Regions from separate parts of the Shewanella sp. 0m-6 genome, predicted to be linked through region 2. Evidence: riboswitches for the same ligand, from Rfam matches in the RefSeq annotation. Region 2 holds a riboswitch; the other holds the start of a gene.
The links. Region 2 has a riboswitch for thiamine pyrophosphate ahead of thiC (phosphomethylpyrimidine synthase ThiC). Riboswitches for the same ligand answer to the same signal wherever they lie in the genome.

Region 1: it holds a riboswitch for thiamine pyrophosphate, as region 2 does, so the genes downstream of both, ACVBJC_RS16385 (TonB-dependent receptor) here and thiC (phosphomethylpyrimidine synthase ThiC) in region 2, are expected to answer to the same signal.

Annotation. Positions count from the first base shown of each region.
Region 1 covers NZ_JBRIMD010000025.1:15,153-25,756, forward strand. Annotated here, with positions in the region: gene cctA (tetraheme c-type cytochrome CctA) at 94-441, shown strand; gene ACVBJC_RS16335 (curlin) at 939-1,484, shown strand; gene ACVBJC_RS16340 (LuxR C-terminal-related transcriptional regulator) at 1,599-2,234, shown strand; gene ACVBJC_RS16345 (curli production assembly/transport protein CsgE) at 2,231-2,692, shown strand; gene ACVBJC_RS16350 (curli assembly protein CsgF) at 2,705-3,118, shown strand; gene ACVBJC_RS16355 (CsgG/HfaB family protein) at 3,118-3,969, shown strand; gene ACVBJC_RS16360 (helix-turn-helix domain-containing protein) at 4,205-4,618, opposite strand; gene hinT (purine nucleoside phosphoramidase) at 4,813-5,169, shown strand; gene ACVBJC_RS16370 (PaaI family thioesterase) at 5,166-5,669, shown strand; gene ACVBJC_RS16375 (PaaI family thioesterase) at 5,662-6,147, shown strand; gene ACVBJC_RS16380 (YcfL family protein) at 6,394-6,783, shown strand; TPP riboswitch at 6,972-7,102, shown strand; gene ACVBJC_RS16385 (TonB-dependent receptor) at 7,155-9,293, shown strand; gene ACVBJC_RS16390 (hypothetical protein) at 9,451-9,711, shown strand; gene pnuC (nicotinamide riboside transporter PnuC) at 9,844-10,506, shown strand; gene ACVBJC_RS16400 (phosphotransferase) at 10,507-10,604, shown strand, end outside.
Region 2 covers NZ_JBRIMD010000005.1:218,427-229,030, forward strand. Annotated here, with positions in the region: gene trhA (PAQR family membrane homeostasis protein TrhA) at 35-742, opposite strand; gene ACVBJC_RS06065 (hypothetical protein) at 1,022-1,849, shown strand; TPP riboswitch at 2,204-2,302, shown strand; gene thiC (phosphomethylpyrimidine synthase ThiC) at 2,448-4,436, shown strand; gene thiE (thiamine phosphate synthase) at 4,439-6,052, shown strand; gene ACVBJC_RS06080 (HesA/MoeB/ThiF family protein) at 6,066-6,866, shown strand; gene thiS (sulfur carrier protein ThiS) at 7,014-7,271, shown strand; gene ACVBJC_RS06090 (thiazole synthase) at 7,273-8,037, shown strand; gene thiH (2-iminoacetate synthase ThiH) at 8,030-9,178, shown strand; gene ACVBJC_RS06100 (hypothetical protein) at 9,340-9,678, shown strand; gene ACVBJC_RS06105 (response regulator) at 9,830-10,192, opposite strand; gene ACVBJC_RS06110 (chemotaxis protein) at 10,425-10,604, shown strand, end outside.

The DNA.
Region 1 (10,604 bases), on a different contig from region 2:
TTAACCTAAGTCGTGCTAAAAATATTGTTCGCAAGATGAAAACAACCTGACTATTAAGTTTTCACTATGCGAACATCAAATGAGGATACAATTGTGAGCAATAAACTACTAAGTGCAATTTTTGGTGCGGCATTCGCAGCACTCGCTTTATCACCAACAGCTTTCGCTGAAGGTCAAGAACTTGCCGAAATGCATGCTGAAATGGACGGTTGTGAAGCGTGTCACGCTGACGGTTCACCATCTGCAGACGGTGAATACGAGTTCCAGCAGTGCCAAGCCTGTCACGGTACTTTGGCTGAAATGGACGCCGTTCACCAGCCACATGACGGCATGCTAACGTGTGCTGATTGTCACGCGCCACATGAAATGAACGTGGGTGACAAGCCAACATGTGACAGCTGTCACGATGATGGTCGTACTGCCGAGTCGACACTTAAGTAATTTTATTTGACTTAAATTGCTAAAATGAGCCAGCCTAGAGCTGGCTTTTTTGCATAAAAATTTTGACAGTGCAGGATCAATATTGGCTCAAAAGGTTTTCTGGTGGAACCAGCATTCAAATTCTTACTAGGGTTCAGATTATAGGTAAGAAAATTTTATACAAAATCTCATCACAGCATAAAACATACAATATTTTTCATCTTACATAAGAAATGACTTGTGACTCCTTTCGTATGACAAGCTTAGTTAACACCATCGATAATAATATTTGAGGGTTTGTTATTTATTACTTTTAAAATCAATAGATTGAATGTGTTTTTGTGAAATAGTTAATTGTTGTTAATTGAGTTATCCGTAGTAGTAAAGTCTAGTTTTTATTGAGCGAATAGATATTTGGATGCAGCGCTTTTAATACTCTAGATTGATGATGGACAAGCACTTTCCCGACATAATGGCCGCGTTAATTTCATATAGTCATTAAAGGTCGGTAATTGAGTATGGATACTACTAAGATGGCGGTTAACTCCTCTAATCTTCAAATCAGCAGCATATGGCGTTATACCCCAGCGCTACTCCTTGCCTTTTTGCCTCTGGTGCACGCTCAAGACCTTAGCCAATTTGATGAACTTAATGGCTATGATAACCGCGCCTCTATCGCCCAAAGTGGTGATAGTTTAGATGCAAGTGTGAGTCAGCAAGGTGTTTCAAACCGGGCAATAGTGAGTCAGTCGGGCTTATTAACAGTGGCGGATGTGAAGCAGTTAGGGGGAAGTAACCGCGCTGGCGTTTACCAAAATGGTGCAGAAATTGAGGCAAGCATTCTTCAAAGTGGCTTCAATAACATCGCTATCTCTTCTCAGCAAGGTGCCTATTTAAATCTCGATATTAATCAACAAGGGAACAATAATTTAGCTTCAGTCCTACAAATTGGCAATGAAAGCTCGGTGACAATATACCAAAATGGTACTGGGCATGGTGTTTCAGTTGTGCAATATGGGCAGGGACAATCAGCCCAAGTCACTCAAGGTTATATTTCAAATTAAGCCAACTTCAATTGTTGTTGTGTTTATGTGAATAATTCTGTCTTTATTTGTAGTCTGGGTGTATTACAATAAAAACACACGGATGGTGATATACAGTACACACGGAGTTAGCTTATGTTCAAAGTCACACATTGGGTTTTGGTTACCCGCTCGCATTTATTTGCCGATCTTCTCAATACCAGATGGCCACAAGAGTTCTTGGTCAAACTACATCGGATCTCTCCAGAGCATTTTAATGCTGAATTATTAGAAAGTCGCATTACTATCATTTTGATTGATCTGTCGACCGTAGATGTTCAAACCGCATATCAAATTCAAAAGCGCATTGAAAAAGGCAGCAACATCGCTCGAGTCGTCTTTTTGCATTTTCCTAAACAGGTTGACGCTAAATTTCTTATCCAAGCTTCAGTGACTGCCGGGGTATTTTATTCAGATGCTTGTTTAGAAACAATTGGTGAGGGCATGGCGGATATAGTAAAAGGCAAAGTGGTTCTACCTCAGCGTTTTACAGAGAGTAACAGCCTTAATGATAGTGCTATTGATGAGGTTGAAACCTTAACGATCCGAGAGCGTGAAGTACTGCAAGTATTACGCAGTGGAAGTACCAATATTGATATTGCAAATAAACTATTTGTCAGTGAAAGCACCATAAAAACGCATCTTTATCGAGCGTTTAGAAAAATTGGTGTATCGAGCCGTGGTCAGGCAATTGCCTGGGCCCAAACCAATATGCATGAAGTGACTCAATGAGTCGGTTCTGCTTATGTTTTCTCCTTCTGTCGTCAACGTTGACGGCAGGGGAGATTGTATTAGATAAGCAGCAACCACCGCTAGCCGAAAGTACCAGCGATAAACCCCCAAAAGTTGAAACAGATCTTATCGATGGGCTTATTCTTAATCGTGCAATGACTCGATTTGGTCATCGATTTTATCGAGAATTTGTCGCAGCTTATCGGGATATTGGTGGTGTGGCTCAACATTCAGGTTTGACCGTGGTTGAACAAGCGACAGCGAGAAGCGGTAGTAAAATTAGTATTCTTCACAATAGAAGACCTATCTATATCACGGTTGTCTCTCCTGCAAGTCGAAATATCGATGAGCAAGCTTTAGCTGCTGCCGGGCGAGTAAACCAAAAATTAAAACAAAATCAAAGGCAAGCAAACTGGGCCCAATTTTTAGATCCCGATTTGGCTCCAGATGAATTTTAACAAGGAAAGTTTATGAAAAGGGTTATTAAAATTGCGGGTGGTTCATTGTTGGCGGTGCTTATGGGCTCATCCCATGCAACTCAGCTGACTTACACTCCTGTTAATCCCAACTTTGGGGGCAGTTACCTTAATGGTTCATATTTACTGTCTAATGCATCAGCTCAAAATAAACATACAGGAGGGTCGAGTTATGTGCCGCCATCGGCGCTTGACCGATTAGCGAGTTCACTAGAGTCTCGTCTGATGAGTCAGCTGTTTAATGATGCGGCAAACGGCGGTGAAGGGTACTTAAAGACTGATGATTTCGAGATCCAGGTGGTGAATCAAGATGGTGCCTTATTGGTGCATATTACCGATGTTGTCACGGGTGAAACAACAATTATCGAAGTCGGTGGCATTATCGACACTAACACTGGAGAAGGTTAATGATTAACAAGCTAACCTTATTGTTTGCCTTATGCTTTGTAAGCGCGTGCTCTACTACGAGTGAATTAGAGCAAATAGTGCCTTCATCAAGTTTAATGCCAAAAGGTGAGACTTATTACGATCTAATTGGTTTACCCGCTCCGCAAGGAAGCATGGTTGCAGCCGTTTACGACTTTAGAGATCAAACCGGTCAATACAAACCTATTCCATCGAGTAACTTTTCCACCGCGGTACCTCAAAGTGGTACAGCATTTTTAGCCCAAGCGCTGAATGACTCTAGCTGGTTTATCCCTGTTGAAAGAGAGGGGTTACAAAATTTACTGACTGAGCGAAAAATTGTGCGTGCAGGACTAAAGGGCGATGCTGCAAGTTTAAGCCAACTTAATTCTGCACAGATCTTGATGGAAGGCGGTATTGTTGCATACGACACCAATATTCGTACCGGTGGCGCTGGAGCTCGTTATTTGGGCATTGGCGCGTCAAGTCAATTTCGTGTTGATAGTATTACGGTAAATCTTAGGGCTGTAGACATACGTACAGGAAGACTGCTTAGCAGTGTCACCACAACTAAATCAGTATTGTCTAAAGAACTGACGGCAGGGGTATTTAAATTTATCGATGCTCAGGAGTTATTAGAGTCTGAAGTTGGTTATACCTCGAACGAACCCGTTAGTTTGTGTGTGGTACAGGCGATTGAAAGTGCAGTGGTGCACATGATTGCTGATGGCATTTGGAAACGAGCTTGGAACCTTGCAGATACTCAAGCTGGTTTAGAAAATTCAGTGCTTAAAAAATACTGGTTAGAGGCTCATTCGGTTGACAGAGTCCAAGCTAGGCTAAACCAAGGTTAATATAGCGATATTAAAAAAGGCGCTATGTATAGCGCCTTTTTTATGGTGTCAGTTCACGTCCAACTAAATTGTTACTCATTTATGTGTCGAATGCGTGTTATTTGAGTGGTTTCGTATTTTATATGTTCATTACTTTTAATACTGTTTAGCTTTAGATTGATTTGCAAATAGAGCTGATTATGCAGTCCATTTAGCTTGGCGCTTGCCAAGCGCTATATTGAGTTTTTATTCTTGGCTACTTATTCATTTCTCGTTCTTTGCTTAAAAACTCAAATCCACTTTTCAAGTAGCTAAAGCGATCGTCATCTGGCAGTGAGCGAACCTGTGCCAACATTAGGCCAAAAGCTGAATCAATCATCAATCTGTCAGATAGTTTCAAATAGCGATAAACGACGGGCCTGAGCACAACGGTGAAATGCCCTGTAAATTCGTTGAAGCGTTGCTCTTCAATAGCTGTGGTATTGTTCACCAGTTCACGCATACACAAAGCGGCAAGCAGAGCATTTTTATCACTAAAAGACTGATATTGTGCAGCACGGGAGTACCCGGCTCGCTTATGAACATCAGACATATTAAGTGCAATCATGCCTTTTTCTTGTACTAATTCAGTTGCGGCATCTAAGAGTGCGGTTTCTTTTTCCGTAAGCATTGTCTAATTCCTGCATATTTTTTTTCATTAGAAATCCTAAACAGCGTAAAGTCAACCACATTGTATATACATCTGTTTAATGCAGGTGCAAGTCAACACGATCCAATCATGTGATTTACTTCAGAAATCGTCCATCGCCTTGTCAATATTTTCGCGTATACTATGGCTAATAATTTCCTTTTGAGGGCAGACAAGTGGCCGAAGAAACCATATTTAGCAAAATTATTCGACGTGAAATTCCTGCAGATATCTTATATCAAGACGATCTTGTGACAGCCTTTAGAGATATCACGCCCAAAGCACCTACACATGTGTTAATTATTCCAAATCATCTGATCCCAACAACTAATGACATTAAGGCATCAGACGAAAAAGCATTAGGCCGTATGATGTCTGTGGCTGCTAAGTTGGCTCAAGAAGCGGGGATAGCTGAAGATGGCTACCGTTTAATCATGAACTGTAATCAGCATGGTGGCCAAGAGGTTTTTCACATTCATATGCATTTAGTGGGTGGCCATCCACTAGGCCCGATGTTGAGCCCGAGTGAATGAGTTCAAGCAGTCAGAGCTACTCGCTAACCGATATGGCGAGCCGATTTGTCGCGCAGCTAACTCAATGCCGTAAGCTTAAATTAAAAGTGCTAGAAGGTAGCGGAAAGCATGTTTTACTGGAGCTGCCTTACGATACACAGCTTGTTGGTTACCCTGACACGGGGGTGATCCATGGTGGTGTGATCACAACATTGATGGATACTGCAAGTGGTTGCGCGGTGGTGTGTTCAATTTTTGATAAACACCGCTTGCTTGAGATCTCTCCGACTCTCGATTTGCGTGTCGATTATATGAAGCCAGCAGCGCCGCACAAACCTGTTTACGGTTTTGCCCAGTGTTATAAATTGTCTTCAAGTGTTGCCTTTACCCGCGCTATTGCTTACCAAGATTCAATAGATGATCCCATCGCTCATGCGGTAGGCTCGTTTATGCGTATCAGCCCTGAGATGGTTGGTGAAGAGTTTAGGCAGGCATTGATGGGAGGTGCTGAATATGAATGATGAATCGTACTTTTCTATTGAACCATCGTTGGACGACAGTGCTAAGCTTGACGTTAAGGGCATCGTAAAAAAGGCCACAGAGCTAAATGACTTTGGCCATCTCTTGGAGCATGTTCCTTACGCAAAATTTATCGGAATGGCGGTAGACAGATTTGGTGATGAACTGGTTTTCAAGCTGCCAGCAAAAGATGACAACATAGGTAATCCTATCTTGCCTGCGCTACATGGCGGCGTGATTGCAGGATTTATGGAGATGTCGGCAATAGTACAATTGATGGTGTTTATGCAAACGACAAAAGTACCTAAAGTTGTTGATTTTTCAATTGATTATTTAAGGGCTGGTTACCATAAAGATAGCTTCGCCGAGTGTAAAATCACGCGCCAAGGCCGCCGAGTGGCCAATGTAAGCATTAATTGTTGGCAGACAAACCGTAAGCATTTAATTGCAACTGCAAGAGCGCACTTTTTGATTGATTAGTCGAGCTGGCTAACTTTAGTTTATTTAAGTTACGCCTATTAGCTTATGCTTAAACTCAAGCTTATTAACTCAAGCTTATTAACTCAAGCTTATTAACTCAAGCTTATTAACTCAAGCTTATTAAGTTAGGCTTATTAACTTACGTTTATTCGCTTAGGCTAATAATCGGGCATGTTAATTTAACTTGCTACTTAACTCATGGTTTGTATCAATAGCGTATGTGTTGCAGCTAAGAAGGGGATAGAGATGAAAAAGGTTTTATTGGGACTATTTACCGCATTGGTTTTCACTGCATGTGCTCCACATACTGCCGGTGTGATGGCGGGGTTAAATGGGGATGCTAGGATTGATAACAATAGCTTTGCTAAAGAGGTACAAGTAACCAATATCATGGCTCGCCCTGAAGGCGGATTCTTACGTGGTACGGGAACCATTGTCAGTCAGGTATCAACCGATTTAAGGTTGCAATATAAGTTCACCTGGTTTGATTTAAACGGAATGACAATTGACGATGAAGGCGTAAGCTGGAAATCGGTAAAGCTACACGGTAAACAGCACCTGCAAGTTAGCGCTGTGGCTCCTAATGCCACCGCAACTCGTTTTGAGCTATACGTGAGAAAAGCCTTTTCAAATTAGCCTGTCGACACTCTTGGTTAATATTGGTTAGTTAAAGTGGTAAGTTTAAGTTGTTGGCTAAAGCCTAGCGTAAACCAAGTTTATATCGCACCTGTTAAAAAAACGTCAGCTAAGCTGACGTTTTTTCATGCAAAAAGTACCTGTTTTTAAAGAAGTCTGTCATCGAGTTGTAAATTTCATGTATAATCGCGCTCGCCAAGGGGTGTTAAAGTCTATAAACCGAAAGTCGGATTTATCTGCTTTGACTGAGATGTTGAAAAACGAACCCTTTGAACCTGATCCGGCTAATACCGGCGTAGGAATGGGCCACAATTCATTTCCCGATCGCTTCTTTACTGATGCCGGATCTCAAAATTTTACTTTGAGGTCCTATGTTAAATCTAAAATCTTATTCGCCAATAGCACTTGCGGTTATTGCAGCCATCTCATCTACAAACGCCTTTGCTAATGGCGATGCATCCACCACTCACGATGATATCGAAGTCATGGTGGTGACCTCTGACTTTCGTGGTTCAGCATTAGAAACAATGCCCTCCAGCGTTACCATTATTGATCAGCAACAAATTGAAGATGAAGGTGCCCAACACTTTGAAGATATCTTAAATACGGTTGCCAATTTAAATTGGTCTGGTGGTAGCTCTAGACCTAAATATTTCCAGATCCGTGGTGTGGGCGAGCAAGAAGAATACCAGGGCGCACCTAACTCTTCGGTGGGGTTTGTTGTAGACGATATCGACCTATCTGGTTTAGGCATGGTCTCAAGCATGTATGATCTACAACAAGTAGAAGTGCTACGTGGGCCACAAGGAACTCGCTATGGCGCAAATGCCTTAGCAGGTCTAATTTATCTCAAGAGTAACGACCCTACCGATGTGTTTGAACATGGCGCAGAAGTCTCTCTTGGCGATGATAATCTACAGACTTTCAGTGGTTTCAGCTCAGGTCCTATTACAGACTCAGGTAATTTACTTTATCGTGTTTCGTTACAGCAGCATCAACAAGATGGCTATCGTGACAACCTCTACCTTGGCCGAAGTGACACCAATAATCGTGATGAGTTTACAGGCCGCGGTAAGTTACGCTGGTATGCAACCGAAGATCTAGAAATCGATTTAACTTTCCTGCACGCGAACTACGACAATGGTTATGATGCATGGACACTGGATAATAATGGTTTTGACACATTAACCGATGCTCCGGGTGTCGATAAGCAACGTACAACAGGCTCGTCACTTAAGTTCACCTATACTGGCGCCGAGAATTTTGATCTCACTTCATTAACCTCGTTGGCGCAATCAGATACGCGCCATAACTACGACGGTGACTGGGCAAACCCTGACTACTGGGAAAGTCGAGATTGCGGTGGTATTCCATGTGAGTACGAGTATAACTGGGACAAAAAAGGCGAGAGAAAAACGCTAACCCAGGAGTTTAGATTATCGTCCACAGAATCTGGACGTATTTTTTCAGATAGTACCGATTGGCTGATTGGCGTGTATGCCATGGACTTACAAGAAGATAACGACACGGTTGATACTTATAACCAGTTATCAGCCGAGTATGAAGCACAAAATTATGCATTATTTGGTCAGTTAGATTCAGACTTAGGTGCAACTTATGCATTATCTGTAGGTTTACGGGTTGAGCGTCGAGAAAGTGATTACAGTGATTCGGCAGGCGACAGTTTCGGCCCAAGCGAAACTATGTGGGGCGGACATATCGCATTAAGCAAGGCGTTAAGCGAAAACCATGAGTCCTATATCCGTGTGGCGCGTGGCTACAAAGCGGGTGGCTTTAACATGTCGCTGCCAGTTGAGTTAGCAGACAAAAAAGAGTACGACACCGAAATCCTTTATAACTATGAATTGGGTTTAAAATCGACTTGGTTTGACGGTCAGGCGAGCACCAACCTTGCTGTGTTTTATATGGATAGACAAGATCAGCAAGTTGCAGCATCACAGCAGTCAACAGTTCCGGGTGAAGAGGGTAACTTTATTTTATTTACCGAGAATGCAGGTAGTTCACACAACTACGGTGCGGAACTCGAAGGTAATTGGTATGCAACAGACAACTTGAACTTATACGGTAGCCTAGGCTGGTTAGAAACGGCTTATGGCGATTATCAATATGAAGATAAATATGGTGCTGTGGTCGATCTTTCAGGCCGAGAACTCGCCCATTCACCTAACTATACCTTTAGCATAGGTGCGACTTATCGCAGTGATAATGGTTGGTTTGCCAACGTCAACGCTAGCGGAAAGAGTGATTTCTACTACTCTGACAGTAATGAGTCAAAGTCTGATCCTTATCAAATTTTTAACGCCAAAGTGGGTTATGAAGCCGACATCTGGTCTGTGTATCTGTGGGGACGTAATCTACTTGACGAACAATATGGCGTTCGTGGTTTCTACTTCGGTAATGAACCAGATTTAGATTGGGCTGATAAGCAATATATACGCTATGGCGATCCACGCCAACTAGGTATGACATTTAACCTTAAGTTCTTGTAAGTAAGAGATCATCACGCGTGTAATTACAAGTGTGATTCAAGATTTTTAAAGCATAAGTGAAGAGTGATTAATGGTTAAGTTAATCACCCATTTACTGAATACCGATTTACTTAATATAGTCAAATTGAGCCACCATAGGGTGGCTGAGGTCAATACAATGAAATTAACAGCAGAAATTAGTTGCTACCCGCTTCAAGATAACTATTTAGACCCGATTAAATGGTTTATTGCGCGAGTGGATTCTTACGACAACATACAGCGAGTGACGAATGCAATGGCAACTCAGGTGGTTGGTGAGTATGGCGATGTGATGTCTATGCTTGCGGTTGAGATGCAAGCCGCTCATGAAAAATTTGGTAAAGCCGTATTCGTTTGTAAGTTTATTGGTGGCGAACTCAATTTAAGTCATAGCGAATAATTTTATTTAGATGAGGTGGTCTAGAGATAGGGAATGTCTTTTGGCCACTGTTGAGCTTAACAATATCTGACGATTATTTAGGGCAAGAACTTCTTGTGCTAAGTATCTTGTGTTAAATACAGGGCACCATTTATGTCTGAGTTTTGGCTAGCGTTAGTCAATAGTTTTACTGCCGCTTTTAGTGAAGCAGAAGCGTTGACGGGCTGGGAGGCTGTAGCGGTCTTACTGGCTTTGGCCTACCTTATTTTTGCGATGAAAGGTAGCATTTGGTGTTGGGCGGCAGCGTTTATCAGTACCGCGATTTATACCGTATTGTTTTGGAAAGTGTCGTTGTTGATGGAGTCCGTGCTTAATATTTACTATATGGCGATGGCTGTTTATGGCTATTGGATGTGGACTCGAGGCGGTAAAAAGCATGATGGGGTGAACATTGTTTCATGGCAGCTGAGCACGCATTTGAAATTAATAGGGCTCACGAGCTTGATTGCTGTTTTAATCGGTCATTTCATGGCAACTCAAACTCAAGCCGCTTTCCCCTATTTAGATGCTGCGACGACCTGTTTTGCGGTTATGACCACTTACTTGGTGGCAAAAAAAGTCCTAGAAAACTGGATTTATTGGTTTGTTATTGATGCGGTTTCTATTTATCTCTATGTCAGTAAAGGCTTGATGTTAACCGCCATTTTGTTTGTACTTTACCTTGGGATGGTTGTATTTGGCTACTACATGTGGCGCAATAAAATGTACGTGCAGCAAACCACGCAAGAGATTGACTTAGCGGCAGGAACCGCCTAAATGGCTCAAGGTTTAACTCAAATTCTGGCGCCTTATCTTGCGCAGTCAGGGCTGACAAATGTCAGCCTGATAGCCCCTTTGACGCAAGGCTTAAGCAA
Region 2 (10,604 bases):
TGAAGTAAAGCTTAAAGTTATCGATATTAGCGAGTTAAATCACGGTTAAGTAAATACATAAGAAGTGAGATACCGCGCCACCTAAAACAAACAAGTGCCAAATAGCATGATTGAAGGGGATGCGTTTAGCGACGTAGAAAATGACACCTAAGCTATAAAAGAGCCCACCGCTTATCAATAAATTGAAACCTAAATCTGACATGTTGGCGATTAGCTCTTGCATCACCGTCACACATAGCCAACCCATCACTAAATACAAGACTAAGCTAAACACTTTAAAGCGGCCAATAAATAGGGTTTTAAACAAAATACCGCCAATGGCAAGTGACCAAATGGCAATTAATACCCAATTGGCGTCGCTGCTCGCCAGCGTAATCAATATCAGCGGCGTATAGGTTCCGGCAATTAACAGATAGATGGCGCAGTGATCGGCAATTTTTAACTTATGTTTTACTAGAGGCGAAGTTGCATAGTGGTAAAGGGTTGAACAAAGAAACAGTAAAATAATACTACAGCAGTATACGACCACGCCGGTTAACTGAATAAAACTGAGGTGATCATAGCCTTTAAGCAGACATAAAATCAGCCCCACGATCCCTGCAAGTACGCCAATACCATGACTGAGGCTATTGGCTAGCTCTTCATTAGCACAATAATTAGCAGAGGTTATTTGTTTACTTGTTGGCTTATTCGTTGGCTTAGAACCTTGATTATCTGGAGCTGTCGCATGTTCTACTGGCATTATATAAATGACTTCTGGATTACCATAATTGTGGTCAGTGTAACATTTTAGATTGTAAAAGCTACAGTTTAAGCGAACACGTGTACGCTTAAATTGGCAGTTCTTAAACTGACAACTCTGGACTGACACTCTTGAAATCAGTATCTCTTGGATGCTCCTGTGTTTAGTGTGCGATATTCAATGGGCTCCTCAGCCTAGCATAAATAACTAATGTGAACTTATTTAAGCTGAGAGCTGTTATCACTATAGGAAGAGTGTCTAATTAAGCACAAGAGCCAATTGAGAGCGACGCAGAAGTGGGAGGCCAAACGCGAGCAAATCGTTAACGCAGAAAAAAGTAAGCAACAGCAACGCCAAGTTCGATTCAACGGCTTGCTCATTATCTCCAGTGTCATACTATTACACCTTGTGGCTATCGTTGCGATAAACCAATTATGGACAGGCACAGCACTGGTAACTAAAAATGTGTCCGGCGCTAAAATTCAATCATACCTGTATCAAGTTCCTCAAAACGTCACTGAGCCAAAAGTCACAGATCAAAAAGTTATTGAGCAAGTAATAAAAACGGATATTGAGCTTGAAGTGAAAAGTGAAGTCACAGTAAAACCTGTCGTAAATCCAGAGATTGTTGCTGCTACTTCGCAAGAGAAAGAACTACAAGAGAAAGTGTGGCAAGAGCGTGAAACTAACAACGGGTCAATTAAGGTCAGTAAAACAAAGGACGCTATAACGAAAGGTACTATAACAAAGCAGGCTATGACAAAGGGCACTATAACAAAGCTGACAATAAAAAAGGCGAGTAACACAAAGGGCACGATAGCTCGCAGTGAGAATAGTCAGTATGAAAAGTTAAACTTAATTCCTACTCAAAATGCGAATTCAAGTTCAGGTCAAAATAGTAGTCAAAATTTAGCATCAAGCTCAAGCCTGTTTACGCAGTCTTACTTGGCCAAGCAACGAGCCAGCAAACTCGATGAACTCATTATAGACAAGGCTGATCAATATACTAAAAAGCGTTCCTTGAGTAAGATGGATGGCGACATGCAAGAGTTAGTTTTCCCTCAAGTTGATGAGTACAGCAAGGTGCTCACAACCAACCAACCATAGATTAGATCCGAATCGCATCGTCAGGCAAGGTGATACGTGCTATCGCATTGTCCAAGTGCCAACGCAAATTAACCCCTTTGCAGAAAACCTGGGTTACCCATTTAATTGTGGTGGAGACAAGATAAAAAAAGCGATCAATGATGCGATTTCCGCACGACTAGATAAGCGAATGATAAGTAAAAAGGGATAAGTTTTAGTTGATAAAAATTCATCTATTTTAACGGAACCACCCATTTTACAAGTTAAAACTCATATATAACAGTTGGTTATGGTTCTAATTTTTTGCTTGTTTATTGTGGTCTAATATCTACTTAAGCACTTGTATGTCACAAGTCGATAGGACTATACTGCCAGTTCATCTTGTCGGAGTGCCATATGGCTGAGACCGTTAATTCGGGATCCGTTGAACCTGATCAGGCTAGAACCTGCGAAGGAAACAAGCGAAATCATTGCAAAAATGTCTGTTTAAGACATGCTTAAGCAATGTTTCGAAGGTTACGTGTAGCTGGCGTTTATTGCCTTACTATCCGTTCAACTTTTCACATTCTCATTTCTCCTGACAAGCAACTTCATTTCTTTTTATAAAGTGAGTTTGCTAATGTCAAAACGCCGCGAAACCCGAGCTCAAGCTCAACAGTTTATTGATAACTTAAAGCCGCTACAGCACCCAAATTCTGAAAAAATTTACCTACAAGGTAGTCGAACAGATCTAAAAGTGGGTATGCGCCAAATACACCAAGCTGATACCCTAATTAGCGGCTCTGAAGCCAATCCTATATTTGAAGCCAACCCTCCACTAAAAGTCTACGACTGCGCAGGTGCGTATTCTGATCCTGATGCAAAAATCGATGTGCGTAAAGGGTTAGAAAAGTTCCGCGAGCATTGGATAGAAGAGCGCGATGATACCGAGCAACTTGCAGGTGTCAGCTCTGGCTTTACTCAGCAGCGCTTAGCTGATGACGGCTTAGACCACCTTCGATTTGAGTCATTATTACCACCTCGTCGTGCCAAAATAGGTAAATGTGTGACGCAGTTACACTATGCAAGGCAGGGCATTATCACGCCTGAAATGGAGTACATTGCCATTCGTGAAAACATGGCACAGGTAGAAGTACGAGACCCTATCTTAACGCAAAAAGATAAGGGGGAAAGTTTTGGCGCAGTGATTGGCGAGCCGATAACCGCTGAATTTGTTAGACAAGAAATTGCCCGTGGCCGAGCTATCATCCCTTTAAATATCAACCACCCAGAAGCTGAGCCTATGATTATTGGGCGTAATTTTTTGGTTAAAGTTAACGCCAATATTGGTAACTCTGCGGTGACATCGTCAATCGAAGAGGAAGTTGAAAAGCTTGTTTGGTCGACGCGTTGGGGCGCTGACACCGTGATGGACTTGTCGACGGGACGTTATATTCATGAAACCCGTGAATGGATTATTCGTAACTCACCAGTGCCAATTGGTACGGTACCAATTTATCAAGCGCTTGAAAAAGTAAACGGCGTTGCAGAAGATCTAAATTGGGCAACCTTTCGCGATACCTTGATCGAACAAGCCGAACAAGGCGTAGACTACTTCACTATTCATGCTGGTGTGTTACTGCGTTATGTACCAATGACGGCAAAACGTTTAACGGGCATCGTGTCGCGTGGCGGTTCAATCATGGCCAAATGGTGCTTGTCACACCATAAAGAAAATTTCCTTTATGAACATTTTCGTGAGATCTGTGAGATCTGCGCCGCATACGATGTATCACTGTCGCTGGGGGACGGTATGCGTCCGGGATCTATTGCCGATGCAAACGATGAAGCGCAGTTTTCGGAATTAGAAACCTTAGGCGAGCTGGTGAAAATTGCGTGGGAATATGATGTGCAAACCATTATCGAGGGACCAGGTCATATTCCAATGAATCTCATCAAAGAGAATATGGATAAACAGCTTGAGCTGTGTGATGAAGCGCCATTTTATACGTTAGGCCCGCAAACAACAGATATCGCGCCGGGTTACGATCACTTCACTTCAGGTATTGGTGCGGCAATGATCGCTTGGTATGGCTGCGCCATGTTGTGTTATGTCACGCCAAAAGAGCATTTAGGCTTGCCGAATAAAGAAGATGTGAAACAAGGACTTATTACCTACAAAATTGCAGCTCATGCTGGCGATGTTGCAAAGGGACACCCTGGCGCGCAAATTCGTGACAATGCTTTATCAAAAGCACGTTTTGAGTTTCGCTGGGAAGATCAATATAACCTTGGTTTAGATCCTGATACAGCGCGTGCTTATCATGATGAATCTTTACCTCAAGAGTCTGCCAAAGTGGCACACTTTTGCTCCATGTGTGGCCCAAAATTCTGTTCGATGAAGATCACTCAAGAAGTCCGTGATTATGCCGCCGCTCAAGAGCGTGAACAACAGGTTAGCAGCATCGATATTAAATCGGATGCTGAATATCAATCATACACAGTGAGTGAAACGACTGTTGTTCGTGAGCAGGGCATGGCACAGATGTCGGCTGAGTTTAAAGCCAAGGGGGCGGAACTCTACCATGAAGCCGCTGAAAAAAAGCGTGATGTGGTGCTAGAGGATTAGTCATGAAAAATGCTCCCCATAGTTGGCCTGACAAGCGTCCGATAGTGTGGACGATTGCGGGTTCAGATAGCGGAGGCGGCGCGGGTATTCAAGCGGATCTGGCAACCATGTCAGATCTCGATGCCCATGCGTGCAGCGTTATCACTGCTGTGACAGCGCAAAGCTCGGTGACGGTGTCGTTGGTGGAGGCGGTATCCGCGCAAATGTTACGCTCTCAGCTTGATACTTTGCTAGCAGACCTGCCGCCAGCTGCGATTAAAATCGGTTTACTGGCAGACCAGTCACAAATTACTGCGTTAGCGTCATGGCTTAGCACTCAACAAGCGAGTTGGCTTAAAGTCGGTATTAAGGTTCCTGTTATCTTAGATCCCGTGATGGTAGCGACTTGTGGTGATCAACTGGCAAATAATGCCAGGCTAGACTTTAGTCCTTTCAAAGGGCTGCTAAATTTAGTCACTCCCAATAACGCTGAGCTTGAGGTGCTAGCGGGGCACACACTCGATGATATTGACGCATGTATCGTAGCGGCTAAAACGCTTGCTGATATGCTTGCAACATCAGTGCTGGCAAAAGGCGGAGATAAAGGCCCAAGTTGGTGTCAACAGCAGGCTAATGACTTACTGATTTGTCGGGATGTAGATGGCATATCCAAGCAGCATCAGTGGCAAGGCTTTTGGTTATCGAGCATAAGAGAAATCAGCGGTAATAATCATGGTACTGGCTGCACCTTATCATCAGCTATCGCTGCTGTGATGGCTCATGGTTTTGTGCTTAATGATGCCGTTGTAGTGGCTAAAGCCTATGTTAGTGCAGGCCTGCGTTTGAGTTATCAACCGGGGAAAGGCCCCGGCTGCCTAAAAAGAACGGCGTGGCCAAGGGAGATCAACTTATTCCCTTATATCAAACAAGTCACCGAGCAAGACCACTTACCCTGTTCATTGGCTAATAATGAGCTAACTAGAGAAGGCGAGCTCAATGGTTTTAAAAAGATTAATGCAGCTTTGGGCGTGTACCCGGTTGTAGCAGATGTGGTTTTACTCGAAACGCTGTTAAAAGCTGGAGCGAGAACTATACAACTTCGGCTAAAAGATCCCAAAGAGCTTGCATTGAAGTCTCAATCTTTGGAGCAGCAGATAATTCAAGCCATTGCGCTGGGGCGTGATTACCAGGCGCGAGTGTTTATTAATGATCATTGGTTACTGGCGATAAAGCATCAAGCGTACGGTGTGCACCTGGGTCAGGAAGACTTAATGGACTGTGATCTTAAGCAGTTAGCTGAGGCGAATATGGCACTTGGTTTGTCTAGCCATAGTTATTTTGAGATTTTGCTCGCTAAGCAGCACAGCCCGTCCTATATCGCTTTTGGTCATATATTTGCTACATCGACCAAGGTGATGCCCTCTACACCGCAGGGGCTAGCAAAGCTTGCAAGGTACGTGTCATTGATGAAGGGGGAGCTACCCATCGTCGCGATTGGGGGGATAGATGCCTCAAGGCTTGAAAGTGTTAAGGCGACTGGCGTAGATGATATTGCTGTTGTACGGGCTTTGACTGAAGCAGAAGATCCAGCGTCCGCATTTAACACGTTAACCCAAGCATGGCATGAGTCGGTATGACGGGAATATCAAAATGACAATGACCAAAGGGGTATGCAACGCGTTAAGCGATAGCGACTTTCTGCAATATTCACGGCAGGTCCTACTACCCGAAGTGGGTGAGGCTGGACAGGTCTCACTGGCTAATGCGCATGTTGCCGTAATCGGTATTGGAGGGTTAGGTAATTTAGCTGCTCAGTACCTAGCCGCTGCAGGCGTTGGCCGCATAACGCTGGTGGATGGTGATGAGGTTGAGTTATCAAACCTTCCACGGCAGCTGATATTTACGGTCAGCGATATTGGGTATAAAAAAGCGCGAGTGGCACAGCAAAAGCTTGGCCAAGCATACACTCACGTCAAGTTAAAGGCCGTTACTGAACACTTGATGAAAAACAATATCAAGCAAGTGCTTAACACAGATGTTGACCAATATGATCTATTACTTGATTGCAGTGACAACTTTGATACCCGCCAATTGATTAATGGGTTTGCAATGAGTCATGAGTTGCCTTTGGTGTCAGCTTCGGCAGCACACTTTCAAGGACAATTATTGCATATAGACCAGCAATATAGCCCACAATCTGGTTGTTATCACTGTCTATTCCCTGCAGATATGCAAGTTAGTCAAAGCTGTCAAACCGTGGGGGTATTAGGACCTATGGTAGGCGTACTGGCATCGATGCAAGCTTTGATTGCACTGCAACAGTTATTAGGTTGTAGAGAGACCGTCGGTAAGTTATTTCGTTTCGATGGTAACCAATTTAGCTGGCGAGAAGCGACGGTTCCACGCAATAAAGACTGTTCAGTATGCCGTATTAAAACCGTCAATTATTAACCGTTGAGTATTAGCCGAGAAATCTTAATCGGGAAGTTTTAATTGGGAAGTATTAGGCGATAAGTCTTAACCGGAAAGTATTAACCGAGAATGATTAGCCTCGAGCTCAATTTTGTACAGCGAGGGGCTAATCTGTGGAGCAATTTTATGCAGCAAGTTAATAATAATGATGAACAGAAAGACTGCCGTGGCATTTCAATCAGTATCAATGATGAAGTTAAGCAGCTCGCTAACCACACAACACTACAGGCTGTGATCGAAGCTTATAGTCTGGCACAAGGCATTGAGATAAAGGCGATAGCGGCTGCGCTTAACGCAGAGGTTGTACCTCGACAAAGCTGGCCTATTACGCAGTGTAAAACAGCCGATAAACTAGAACTCTTTTCTGTCGTAGCCGGAGGCTAAAATGTTAACGATTGCAGAACATCAATTTGAATCACGATTATTTACCGGTACAGGTAAGTTCGTTGGGCCAGAAACCATGTTGGCCGCCATTGAAGCATCTCAATCCCAACTGGTGACACTGGCGGTTAAAAGACTGGATCTTAAGACTGGCAGCGACAATATATTAAAACCATTGTTAGACAGTGGCGTAAAACTTCTACCTAATACGGCAGGGGCTCGCAACGTCAAAGAAGCGATTTTTGCGGCCCATCTGGCGAGAGAGGTGTTAGGCACTAATTGGATTAAGCTTGAGATCCACCCTGACCCTAAGTATTTAATGCCAGATCCTATCGAAACCTTAGAAGCGGCGCGGATTTTATGTGAACAAGGTTATGTGGTTTTGCCATATGTTCATGCAGATCCAGTGCTTTGTCGACGTTTAGAAGAGGTGGGCTGCGCTGCAGTGATGCCACTGGGTAGCCCGATAGGATCAAATCAGGGATTAGCCACCGAAACCTTTTTAAAGATCATTATTGAGCAAGCTAAAGTACCAGTGATTGTTGATGCTGGAATTGGCGCACCGTCACAAGCCACTCATGCTATGGAGCTGGGGGCCGATGCAGTGCTCGTTAATACTGCGATTGCCAGCAGTTCTGATCCTGTTGCCATGGGGCGCTGCTTCGCACAAGCGGTAAATACCGGCAGACAAGCCTATATGGCAGGGCTCGGCGCAGTGAGTCATCAAGCACATCACACCAGCCCGTTAACAGGGTTTTTAAATGAATAACCAACGTCAGAAAAATCCTCAAACAGAGCAGCAAAAAAGTTTTGTTGATGTGTTTAAAAAGCTGTCTCGCTCAGAGCTTAAGCTGAAACTCTATTCGCAAACCGCAAACGATGTTGAGCGGGCGTTGCATCAGGCTGCGGGTAATTTAGATAGTTTATTGGCACTATTATCACCAGCTGCTGAGCCATATCTTGAGCAGATGGCGCAGCTGTCGGCGGCACTCACTCGGCAGCGCTTTGGTGCAAGTGTCGGCATGTATATTCCGCTTTACCTATCTAATCTTTGCGCCAATGAATGTGATTACTGTGGCTTTACGATGAGTAATAAAATTAAGCGCAAGGCCTTGTCTAATGATGAGGTGTCAGATGAGATGCGCTTAATTAAAGCTATGGGATACGATTCTATTTTACTGGTATCGGGTGAGCACGAAACTAAAGTAGGACTAGATTACTTTAAACAAGTTCTGCCTTTGGTTCGTGAGCAATTTAGCCACGTGGCCATGGAGGTACAGCCGCTTGACGAGCAAGATTACCGAGAGTTAGTGAGTGAGGGGCTTGATGCGGTGATGGTGTATCAAGAAACGTATAACCCTGTGATTTATGCCGAACATCATACTCGAGGAAAAAAGAAGGACTTTGTGTATAGGCTTGAATCACCCGATAGAGTCGCTCGGGCTGGGGTTGATAAAATCGGATTAGGTGTGTTGTTAGGCTTAGATGATTGGCGTTTGGATGCATTGTTAATGGGGTACCATCTCGATTACCTAGAGAAAACCTATTGGCGAAGTCGTTACAGTATCTCTCTGCCGCGACTCAGACCTTGTACTGGCGGGGTGTCACCTAAAGTGGAATTAACAGACAAAGGCTTGGTACAGATGATCTGTGCTTTTCGTTTGTTTAATCAGCAGCTAGAGATCAGTTTATCGACACGAGAAACGCCTAAGCTTCGAGATAATTTGTTCGGACTCGGTGTGACGAATGTTAGTGCGGGCAGTTCAACTCAGCCTGGCGGTTATGTTGAACCTAATACTGAGCTCGATCAGTTTGAAATTAGTGATGCACGGACGCCACAAGCCGTTGCTAACGCCATGCTGCAACGTGGAGTTAACCCGGTTTGGAAAGACTGGGAAACAGGTTGGTGATGGCGGTGTAAATATATAGATGGTACATATTGGTAGCACATATAGGCAAGATGAATAATTTGAGCTTGTTTGATATATCAGTTTAGGTAAATGTCAGTTTAGGTAAGTTATTCATTAGCCAAGTGCATAGTCATATGGAAGCGACATAAAAAGGATTTACCATGAGTTGGTTTAAACATCATAAAACCCTTGAGCTAAGTGGTCATCAAGTTAAGTTCGATTACCATAGTTTATCGGGAACATTAAGGGTGAGCTGTGAAGGCAATATCGTGTTTAAAAAGTTCTTATGGCTGCCTTATAAGCGCTATTCTGTGACGTTTGCTAAGCAAACGTATCAGATTAAAGCCTTATTGCTTCCGATTAGTAACATCGGTGTATTCCAAGATAAGCAGGTGATTTGTCGAGAGCTATTTCCTAAGTTAAAACGTTACACCCTGATCACTTTTACCTTGAGCTGCATTAAACGGCTCGCTATGGTGTTTGCCTATGCGCTGAGTTGATTAGACTCACGTCTTAACAATAAGCCATTACGATAAAGCTGTGCAGCAGACAGTGTAAATGCCGCTTTTTCGCTAGTGGAATACTTCACTAGCAATTAGCTGTGGAACATAAGCTGTACTTTGGTGCTTTGTCATTTAGAAGTAGGTTTGGTTAGAGCTGCTTTTTAAGTACTTCATACACATTTGATGGCGTGATAGGTTTGGCTATATAGCCGTCAGCACCAATCCTTAATGCAAGGTTTTCATCAGACTGTTCCGAAAGGGCGCTCACGATAATGACGGGTAGCATAGAGGTTTGTGGATCTTCTTTTAAATCTTTCAGTACCTGATAACCGTTTTTACCCGGCATCATAATATCTAAAAAGATAACATCTGGGCGCTGGATATTGGCAATATCAGTAACATCATCACCTGAATTAACGGTTGTGACTTGGTAGTCATCGCCTAAGATAGATAATAAAAGGCTTGAGCAGACAGGATCGTCATCTACGACCAGTATTCTCGCTTTTTTCATTAGAGATCTCCTCGCAAGATTGCGCTATTTCCAATTTCTTGTATTTATGTGATAACCGTATCATTTTAGTGACTTAAAGGCTATTTCTAAGATTAGCAGAACAATGAATCTTTATTCATCGATTGGGTCAATGATTGTTAGCGGTCTGTTTTTTTACAATTGGTATAAACTGTACTTCTTTAAATTTTTGCTTGATAATTGTGCTACTAAATTGTTTGCTATGGAGAAAATAATGCAGATCCTACCGAGTATCATTTCTGGGCACAATGGATTTCAAGCGGCGCAGACAGACTTAACCCAAGCGACGATTGATGTTGCCGGTGCGAGCCAATCAGTTGCAGGCACGACGACGGTTGACAATGTCAGTATGCCAAGCAGTACAACGCAAGCATTAGTTGATGCAACTCAAGCG